2 linked regions of the Dinoroseobacter shibae DFL 12 = DSM 16493 genome follow. The protein of the gene in region 1 interacts with the protein of each later gene in a pairwise test. Links are inferred from orthologs where the notes say so. Each region holds a gene or a part of one and is shown in the gene's direction. Other genes may lie near its edges.

Region 1 (4,555 bases):
CACCGAGATCGACCAACACCCGATGCTGGCAACACTTGGCCCCGAGCCCTTGGGAAACGCGTTCCACGAAGCCTACCTGACCACGCGACTGAAGGGTCGGATGACACCGATCAAGTCCGCGCTTCTCGACCAGAAGGTCGTCGCAGGCCTCGGCAACATCTATGTGTGCGAAGCGTTGTTCCAAGCCGGTATCTCGCCCCTGAGAAAGGCGGGACGGGTTTCGGAAACCCGCATCGCATCTCTCGTGCCGATCATCCGCACGGTTCTGGGCGACGCGATCGAGGCAGGGGGATCCTCTTTACGCGATTACCGGCAAACGGACGGTGATCTGGGCTATTTTCAGCACCGGTTCCGGGTTTACGACCGTGAAAACGCCCCCTGCGTCACGGCGGGTTGCCCAGATGTTGTGCGCCGCGTGGTGCAGTCTGGCAGATCGTCGTTCTACTGTCCGAGCTGCCAAAGATAGCCTTGCGCCCCGCGCTGCAGTTGGTAACCCTGCCCGAGTTTGGGGAACAACCGGGAGCGCCTTTATGGCCTACAACACGCTGATCGTCGAAATTGAAGATCACGTCGCCTTGATCCGTCTGAACCGGCCGGATGCGCTGAATGCTTTGAATACCGAGCTTTTGGGAGAACTCGCCAAGGCGCTGCGGAGCGCGGAGGAAAATGAAAAAGTCCGCTGCATCATCCTGACAGGCTCGGAGAAGGCCTTTGCGGCGGGGGCGGATATCAAGGAGATGTCCGAGAAAACCTTTGTCGAGGTGTTCAGCAGCGATCTGTTCGGCCCGGAAGTGGAGCGCCTGCTCAACTGTCGCAAACCGATTATCGCAGCCGTTTCGGGATATGCGCTGGGCGGTGGCTGCGAGATCGCGATGATGTGCGACTTCATCATCGCATCCGAGACCGCTAAGTTTGGACAGCCGGAAATCAACCTTGGCGTGGTGGCCGGGATCGGCGGCACTCAGCGGCTGACCCGCTTTGTCGGGAAATCCAAGGCGATGGACATGCACCTGACAGGGCGGTTCATGGACGCAGAGGAAGCGGAGCGATCCGGTCTCGTCAGCCGCGTGGTCCCAACCAAAAAGCTCATGGAAGAAGCCATGGGCGCCGCGCAGAAAATCGCGGAGAAATCCGTGCTCACCTCCATGGCCGTAAAGGAAGCCGTCAACCGATCCTATGAGACGACCCTGCGCGAAGGGCTTCTGTTCGAGCGCCGGCTCTTTCATGCGATGTTCGCCACGGAAGACCAAACCGAAGGGATGGGCGCCTTCCTTGAGAAGCGCGAACCGCAGTTCCGCGACAAGTAACCCTTAGGGGCGTTTCGCGTGTTGACTTGGGGCCGACTCGGGCCTAAAGACGCGGTTCAGAATTCAATCATGTGATACAAGTTGGAGGCCTCATGGCCAACTCGCCTCAGGCAAAAAAGCGAGCGCGCCAGAACGAGCGCCGCGCTGAAGTCAACAAAGCGCGCCGGTCGCGCATCCGTACATTCCTGCGCAAGGTCGAGGAAGCGATCGCAAGTGGTGACTCTTCCGCTGCTGCAGACGCTCTCCGCAGTGCGCAGCCTGAGCTGATGCGCGGCGTGACCAAGGGTATTCTGCACAAGAATACTGCGTCCCGTAAGATGTCGCGTTTGTCCAAGCGCGTGAAGGCCCTGAGCGCCTGATCGCCGGACAAAAAAAGTTGAAACGCCTCCGCTTGCGGGGGCGTTTTTGTTTAAAGATGGATTTGTCTTTCATTTTTGAGACTTACCGGCACGACCAAGATGCAACCTTAGGTTGTGTAAAGATTCGATGAACGATATCGGCCGAGTCAACTACGAAGATATGTTGCGAGACCCGCTGCCCGCTTGATACCCATATCCCAGTGATTCACACGGATGTGAGGAAAGGGATGAGCGCGGGCGTCTCGGCCGGCGTCGGAGAGGTATTGCCTCGTGACGCTTGGGATATACTACAGCACACGAAAGACGCGGTACTGGTCGATGTCAGATCATCGGCCGAATGGACTTTCGTGGGCAAGCCCGATCTCGACCAGTTGGGGAAAGGTGTCCTGTTCGTCGAATGGGCCAGCTTTCCCGGCATGACCCCAAATCCGAGTTTCACAGACGACCTGTCGAAGGCCTTGGAAGGTGCTGCTCCTTCCCATCTCTTCTTCATGTGCAGGTCAGGCGTCCGGTCGCTGAATGCGGCCCGGGCGATGTCGCAAGTCTTCACCGCGCGCGGTGAGCAGGTGGCTTGCATCAATGTGCAAGAGGGTTTCGAGGGAGACCTGGACGCACAAAAGCACCGGGGAGGCAAATCCGGTTGGAAGGCGCGTGGACTGCCGTGGAAGCAGTCATAAACAACTGAAAAAGGGCAAAAAATGACAGAAGACACTTGGGGGAGTGTTCAAAATGATCTGCTTAAAACCGTCGGGCAAAACAACTATCTTACTTGGATCGAGCCTCTGAAGTTTGCGGATTGCAGAGGTGGCGTTGTACGATTTGAAGCACCCAGCAGCTTTGTTGGGAACTGGGTGGCGCGCAACTATCGTGAGGACATTTTGCATCATCTCGTCTCTGCGGGAGTCGAGGTGAAGCGGATCGAATTCGATGTGGCGAAGCTTGCACAGGCCGCACGTCAGGTGCGGCCCAAGGGCACCGAGCGCACCATGACCCCATCGCCAGGGGACGTGGCCATGGACAAGCCCGTACCGTCGGCTTCACTACAGAGCGCGCCACTGGATCCGCGTTTGACCTTCAGCAACTTTGTGGTCGGAAAACCGAACGAGCTCGCGCACGCCTCGGCCCGTCGTGTTGCCGAGGGCGGGCCGGTCTCGTTCAACCCGCTGTTCCTCTATGGCGGGGTCGGTCTGGGCAAGACGCACCTGATGCATGCGATTGCCTGGGAAGCGCAAGCGCGCAACCCAGGGTTGAAAGTCCTGTATTTGTCGGCCGAGCAGTTCATGTACCGGTTCGTGCGTGCCCTGCGGGATCGTAACACCATGGAGTTCAAGGAACTGTTCCGGTCCGTGGACCTGTTGATGGTGGATGACGTGCAGTTCATCGCCGGTAAGGACAGCACTCAGGACGAGTTCTTCCACACGTTCAATGCTTTGGTCGACCAGAACAAGCAGATAATCATCTCGGCGGATCGCGCGCCGGGAGAGATCGATGGTCTCGAAGATCGGATCAAGTCGCGGCTGTCTTGTGGTCTGGTGGTCGACATCCATCCAACAGACTACGAATTGCGACTGGGCGTTCTCCAGCAACGTCTGCAGGACCAGATTGCGGCTGGCGAGACCATCGCGGTGGAGGATGGCGTTCTGGAATGCCTCGCCCAGCGCATTTCAACGAACGTCCGCGTACTCGAGGGTGCGCTCAACAGGTTGATCGCGTTTTCGGACCTTGTTGGCCGCCGGATCACGCTCGACCTTGCGCATGAAGCCCTGTCGGACCTGATCAGAGCCCACGACAAGAAGGTAACGGTGGACGAGATCATGCAGGCGGTAGCGAAGTACTACAATCTGCGCATGACCGATCTTCTGGGCCCCCGCCGGACCCGTACGATTGCCCGCCCGCGGCAACTAGCGATGTATCTGGCCAAGACGCTGACAACCCGGTCCCTGCCCGAGATCGGGCGACGGTTCGGGGGGCGCGACCACACCACGGTCATTCATGCGGTCAAGCGCATCGAAGCCCTGTGCGACAGTGACCCCCAGATTTCCGAAGATGTCCGGTCGCTTTTGCGCACGTTGGAAAACTGAACCAGGACCTTTCAAGGCCCGCAGTGACCTGCGGGCCTTGACGCTCCCTGCGAACCATTGGAAATTCCGAGATAATGCTTGAGCAGCAGGCAAGAATGCTTACGCTCGGGCGCTCCGGGGGGCATAGGACATCGCCATGAAAATTAGTATCGAACGGGCCACGCTGCTGCGGGCTGTAAGTCAGGCACAGTCGGTCGTGGAGCGGCGGAACACGATCCCCATCCTGGCCAATGTTCTGATCGAGGCCGAGGGCGATTCCGTGAGCTTTCGCGCGACGGACCTCGACATCGAAGTCGTGGACCGCGTCACGGCACAGGTGGAGCGCGCCGGCGCGACCACCGTCCCCGCGGTAACCCTGCACGAAATCGTACGCAAGCTGCCCGATGGCGCCTTGGTCGCCCTGACCCATGATACGGCCAAAGGGAGGCTGGAAGTGTCAGCGGGGCGGTCGAACTTCTCGCTGGCGACTTTGCCGCGCGAAGACTTTCCCGTGATGACCACGACGGAATATACCTGCAACTTCGCGGCCCCTGCCCCCGTCCTGCGTCGCTTGTTCGACAAGTCGAAATTCGCGATCTCCACCGAAGAGACACGGTATTACCTTAACGGTGTATACATGCATGTCGCGGACGGCGAAAACGGACGCAGCCTGCGTTGTGTGGCAACCGATGGCCACCGGCTGGCGCGGATCGATGCGGATCTGCCCGACGCTGCCGAGGGGATGCCGGGTGTCATCGTACCCCGAAAGACCGTGGGCGAGTTGCGCAAGCTTCTCGAGGATGACGAAGCCCAGATCGCGGTCTCGGTT
Region 2 (4,438 bases), 1.0 Mb from region 1 along the record:
CCCTGTTCGATCCGGGCCACCCGCTGCATTGGCGGGTTCTGGACTGACAGGGCGCGAGTTGCCCATGGGATCCATGTCGGATCCCGGCATGGCAACGGCATTTTCGCACGTCGCGGCCCGTCAAAAAGGGTTCAACCCGCATTCGGATTGCTCTAGGGGAAAGCGTCCCAACCCAGCGAGGCCGCCATGATCCCCAACAGTTTCCCCGACCAGGCCGAGATGGCTCGCCTCACCGCAGGCATGTTGCTGGAAATCGAGGCGGTGCATTTCAATGCGCGCGAGCCGTTCATCCTGGCCTCCGGCCTGCCCTCGCCGACCTATATCGACTGCCGGAAGCTGATCTCCTTTCCACGTATCCGCTCGACGCTGATGGATTTCCTGACTGTCACGGTGATGCGCGAGGCCGGGTTCGAGGCGTTCGACAACATCGCGGGGGGCGAGACCGCGGGCATCCCGTTCGGCGCCTTGGTGGCGGAACGGTTGGCGCTACCGATGACCTATGTGCGCAAGAAGCCCAAGGGCTATGGCCGCGATGCGCAGATCGAGGGCGTGATGCGCGAGGGGGAGCGCGTGCTGCTGGTGGAGGATCTGACCACCGATGGCGGATCGAAGCTGAAATTCGTGGAAGCGATTCGAAAGACCGGCGCGACCTGCGGCCATACGGCGGTGATTTTCAGCTACGGCATTTTCCCCGAAACCGAATCGAGCCTCGCCGCCGAAGGGGTGAAACTGCACCACCTGTGCACCTGGTGGGACGTGCTGGCCGAGGCGCGCGCACGGGGCAGTTTTGATCCCGAAACGCTTGGCGCAGTTGAAACATTCCTGAACGACCCGCGCGCCTGGCAAGAGGCCCACAAGCGCGATTGACATAGGGCGCCCGGGCCTTCTCGGGCCGGGCGCGCCCATGTGGATAATCCCGCGCGAGCGGAAAATTTCCTGCGCGTGGCCCCAATGCGACACCACATTCTGTAGACCGGTTGGCATATGCAACCACAGGATGCAGTGGTCATGCCTAGGGTTTTCAGTTATCAACAGAGTTACTAACAATTGCCCTGCAAAGCGGTTTGGGCCATAAAAACGGTCCGGGTCAAAGAGGGGTGCGGCGCGTGACGGAAGTGGCGAAACTGGCTGGTGCGGTGGCGGCGCTTCGGCCCGAGGGCGACAGCCCGGGCCTGCCGCAGAACATCGAGGCCGAACAGCAGCTGCTGGGCGCGATCCTGACCAACAATGACGTCTTCGACCGGGTGTCGATGATCATCCAGCCGGAGCATTTCTTCGACCCGGTCCACCGCCGGATCTACGAGGTTGCCGCGACCCGCATCCAGAAGAACGCGCTGGCCTCCCCGGTGACACTCAAGGCATTTCTGGAGGACGATCCGGGCCTCGCGGAACTGGGCGGACCGGCTTATCTCGTGCGCCTCGCGGGCGCCGCGATCAGTGCTTTCGCAGCCAAGGACTACGCCCAGATGATCTACGACCTGGCGATCCGGCGCGAGCTGATCGAGCTGGGCCAGGAAATCGTCAGCAAGGCCGCCCAGGTCGACGTGGCCTCCGAGCCGAAAGAACAGATCGTCGAGGCCGAACAAGCCCTCTATGCCCTCGGCGAGCAGGGCAAGAGCGACAGCGGCTTCCAGTCCTTCCTGCGCGCGGTGACGCAAGCCGTGGACGTGGCCAACGCCGCCTATCAGCGCGACGGCGGGCTCGCCGGGGTCTCCACCGGGCTGATCGACATGGACAAGAAGCTCGGCGGCCTGCACCGCTCGGACCTTCTGATCCTGGCCGGGCGCCCGTCCATGGGGAAGACCTCCCTGGCCACGAACATGGCCTTCAACATCGCCAAGGCCTATCGGCGCGGGGTCAAGCCCGACGGCTCCGAGGGGACGGTCAATGGCGGTGTGGTGGGGTTCTACAGCCTGGAGATGAGCGCCGAACAGCTGGCGGCCCGGATCCTGTCGGAGGCCGCCGAGGTCCCCAGCGAGCAGATCCGCCGGGGCGACATGACCGAGACCGAGTTCCGCCGCTTCGTCGAGGCCGCCAAGTCGCTGGAAAGCTGCCCGCTCTATATCGACGACACGCCGGCCCTGCCGATCAGCCAGCTCGCCGCCCGCGCGCGGCGGCTGAAACGGACCCACGGGCTCGACGTGCTGATCGTGGACTATTTGCAGCTGGTGCGCCCGGCCACGGCCAAGGACAGCCGCGTGAACGAGGTTTCCGAGATCACGCAAGGTTTGAAGGCCATCGCAAAGGAGCTCGACATCCCCGTGGTCGCGCTGTCGCAGCTCAGCCGCCAGGTGGAAAACCGCGAGGACAAGCGCCCGCAACTCTCCGACCTTCGGGAATCAGGCTCCATCGAGCAGGACGCCGACGTGGTCATGTTCGTCTTCCGCGAGGAATACTACAAGGAACGCGAGAAGCCCGGCGACCACGACCTGGAGGCCATGGCCAAGTGGCAGGAGGAGATGGAAAAGCTCCACGGCCGCGCCGAAGTGATCATCGGCAAACAGCGCCATGGCCCCATCGGAACCGTCGAGCTGAGCTTCGAGGGCCAGTTCACGCGCTTCGGCAACCTGGTGAAACGCTGGCAGCAGGACAGCGGCGATGCGGGCGGGTTCGGCTGAGCGACGCGGTACAAGGCCGTTCGAACGGCCTTGGGGCACGCCGCGCACCGGGTGCGCGCGACGCGCGCCTGCCCGCTTGGCCCTGCCCGCTTGGAAATGACGCAAGCGAGACCTCGGGGCGCGTCCGGACCGCGCCTCCTGCGCAGACTGTGCCGCGAGGCGCCAAGGCCCTTCGAAGGGCCTTGCACGGCGCCCAGCCGATCCGCCCCCTGCCGCGCCCGCTGATGCGCCTTTAAACTCGGCAGGCCAACGCTACTTCTTCCGGGAACACCGGAGGAGACCTGCGGATGATCAACCAGAACAGCGCCTCCATCGGTCGGTTCGACAAGTCGTTCCTTGTTCACATGATCCGCGATTTCTTCGTGATCCTGATCATCGTCACCGTCGCGGAGTTCTCGCTGAAAGCCGCTCTTGTCTATTACAACTACGCAACCAACGGGGTCGAAGAGGCCGAGCTCGTGGCCGAGGATCTGGCCGACAATGTCCGCTCCATCATGCAAAACGAAGGCGGGCCGGTCGCCGCGCGCACCATGTATCCCATCCTGGAGGAAAACTGGTCCGATCTGGGTTATGTCATCGCCATCGAACCCACCCCGGTCACGGTCACCTCGATCGAGGACAGTTTCGGCTTCACCCCGCGCGGCATCCCCGGGGACAACTGGCCCGAGGGACGCTACCAGAGCTTCGAGATCGATATCGTGGCGGAGGATTTCTGCCTGGCCTGTCACACCCAGGCGGTCGTGGGCGACGTGCTCGGCACCGTCGTGGTGCGCAACTATCTCAGCCGAGATTTCGCCATCTGGTTCAAGGACGTACAACTGACTGGCATCCTGTCAGCGGGCAAGATCGTGCTGCATTCCTTCCTGTTGTTTCTGATCCTGCGCGCCCGGCTGGAGCCACTGATGGAACTGCGCGCCGTTGTCAGCAACCTGGCGCGCGCCTACGGCACGCTCGATCACCGCGCCGATATCCGCACGTCGGATGAATTCGGGGTTCTGGCGCGCGATCTCAACCTGTTTCTGGACCGGATCACCGGGATCGTGGGCGAGCTGGATACAGTGCTGCGCAAGGTCGTGACCGCCAATGACGACATCATCGCGGTGCAGGGCGATCTGCGCGCGACCGTGGACACGGTGGTCTCGGGCATCCGGCAGTTGGAGCGCAACGCGATGCTGAGCGCCAAGCAGGAGCCGCGCCTGTCGAATGCCTGGTTCGACGCGGTGCGCGGATCGATCGCAACCCTCGATGACGCCCTGGCGGAGGTCGAAAACGCGGCGGCCGCGACCGAGTTGCTGGAAAAGCTCCGTCAGGTGGTTGCCAATGCCGAAGCCCAGACCAGCGCCAGCGAGACGCTCTACAAGGGGCTCGCCGAGATCGGGGATCAGAGCGAGAACCTCAAGACCTCGACCCTCGAGATGACCCGGCTGGAAGAGCGGCTGAAATCGATCATCGAAAGCGGCAGCGGGCTGGTGAAAAGGCTCCGCTCCGACGGCAAGAACCCGGCGGAATAGCGCGCGCGCCGCGAACGACCGCGCGCCTGCGATCACAATCGCGCGGCGGGGTGGATTTAGGCTCCCCTCAAGTCGGCGATGCCGTAGGATTTCTCCATGGCTTGGATTCTGGCTTTCGTCTTTGCGGCGCTTCTTGCCGGTCCCTCGGGGGCCGAGGACGTCGAGGTGGACGTCGAGTTGCTGCTTGCGGTGGACGTGTCGCGTTCCATGACCCCGGCGGAACTGGAAATCCAGCGCCGCGGCTACGCCGAGGCCCTGCGCTCGGATGAAGTCATCTCGGCCTTGCAAGGCGGGCTGCTGGGCCGGGTG

The links. Proteins that work in one complex are often made in the same cells at the same time.
Region 2: the proteins of dnaA (region 1) and DSHI_RS12080 interact in binary tests that used the Escherichia coli proteins (3 or more experiments, as listed by UniProt). The link is inferred for Dinoroseobacter shibae DFL 12 = DSM 16493 from one-to-one orthologs.

The regions. Positions count from the first base shown.
Region 1 is NC_009952.1:3,542,340-3,546,894, forward strand. What follows is about bases 1,575-4,555. They hold dnaA (chromosomal replication initiator protein DnaA), read left to right. Parts: upstream 1,575-2,364; coding sequence 2,365-3,747; downstream 3,748-4,555. Other genes in these bases: rpsT (30S ribosomal protein S20), read left to right, coding at 1,575-1,666; DSHI_RS17080 (rhodanese-like domain-containing protein), read left to right, coding at 1,894-2,343; dnaN (DNA polymerase III subunit beta), read left to right, coding at 3,884-4,555. Outside these bases: mutM (bifunctional DNA-formamidopyrimidine glycosylase/DNA-(apurinic or apyrimidinic site) lyase), read left to right, coding at 1-466; DSHI_RS17075 (enoyl-CoA hydratase), read left to right, coding at 531-1,307; more of rpsT, read left to right, coding at 1,400-1,574. UniProt on the Escherichia coli protein: Plays an essential in the initiation and regulation of chromosomal replication. Binds in an ATP-dependent fashion to the origin of replication (oriC) to initiate formation of the DNA replication initiation complex once per cell cycle.
Region 2 is NC_009952.1:2,504,557-2,508,994, forward strand. Bases 503-3,366 are described here. They hold DSHI_RS12080 (replicative DNA helicase), read left to right. Parts: upstream 503-1,115; coding sequence 1,116-2,618; downstream 2,619-3,366. Other genes in these bases: DSHI_RS12075 (orotate phosphoribosyltransferase), read left to right, coding at 503-867; DSHI_RS12085 (HAMP domain-containing protein), read left to right, coding at 2,906-3,366. In the rest of the region: pyrC (dihydroorotase), read left to right, coding at 1-47; more of DSHI_RS12075, read left to right, coding at 187-502; more of DSHI_RS12085, read left to right, coding at 3,367-4,129; DSHI_RS12090 (DUF1194 domain-containing protein), read left to right, coding at 4,226-4,438. UniProt on the Escherichia coli protein: The main replicative DNA helicase, it participates in initiation and elongation during chromosome replication. Travels ahead of the DNA replisome, separating dsDNA into templates for DNA synthesis.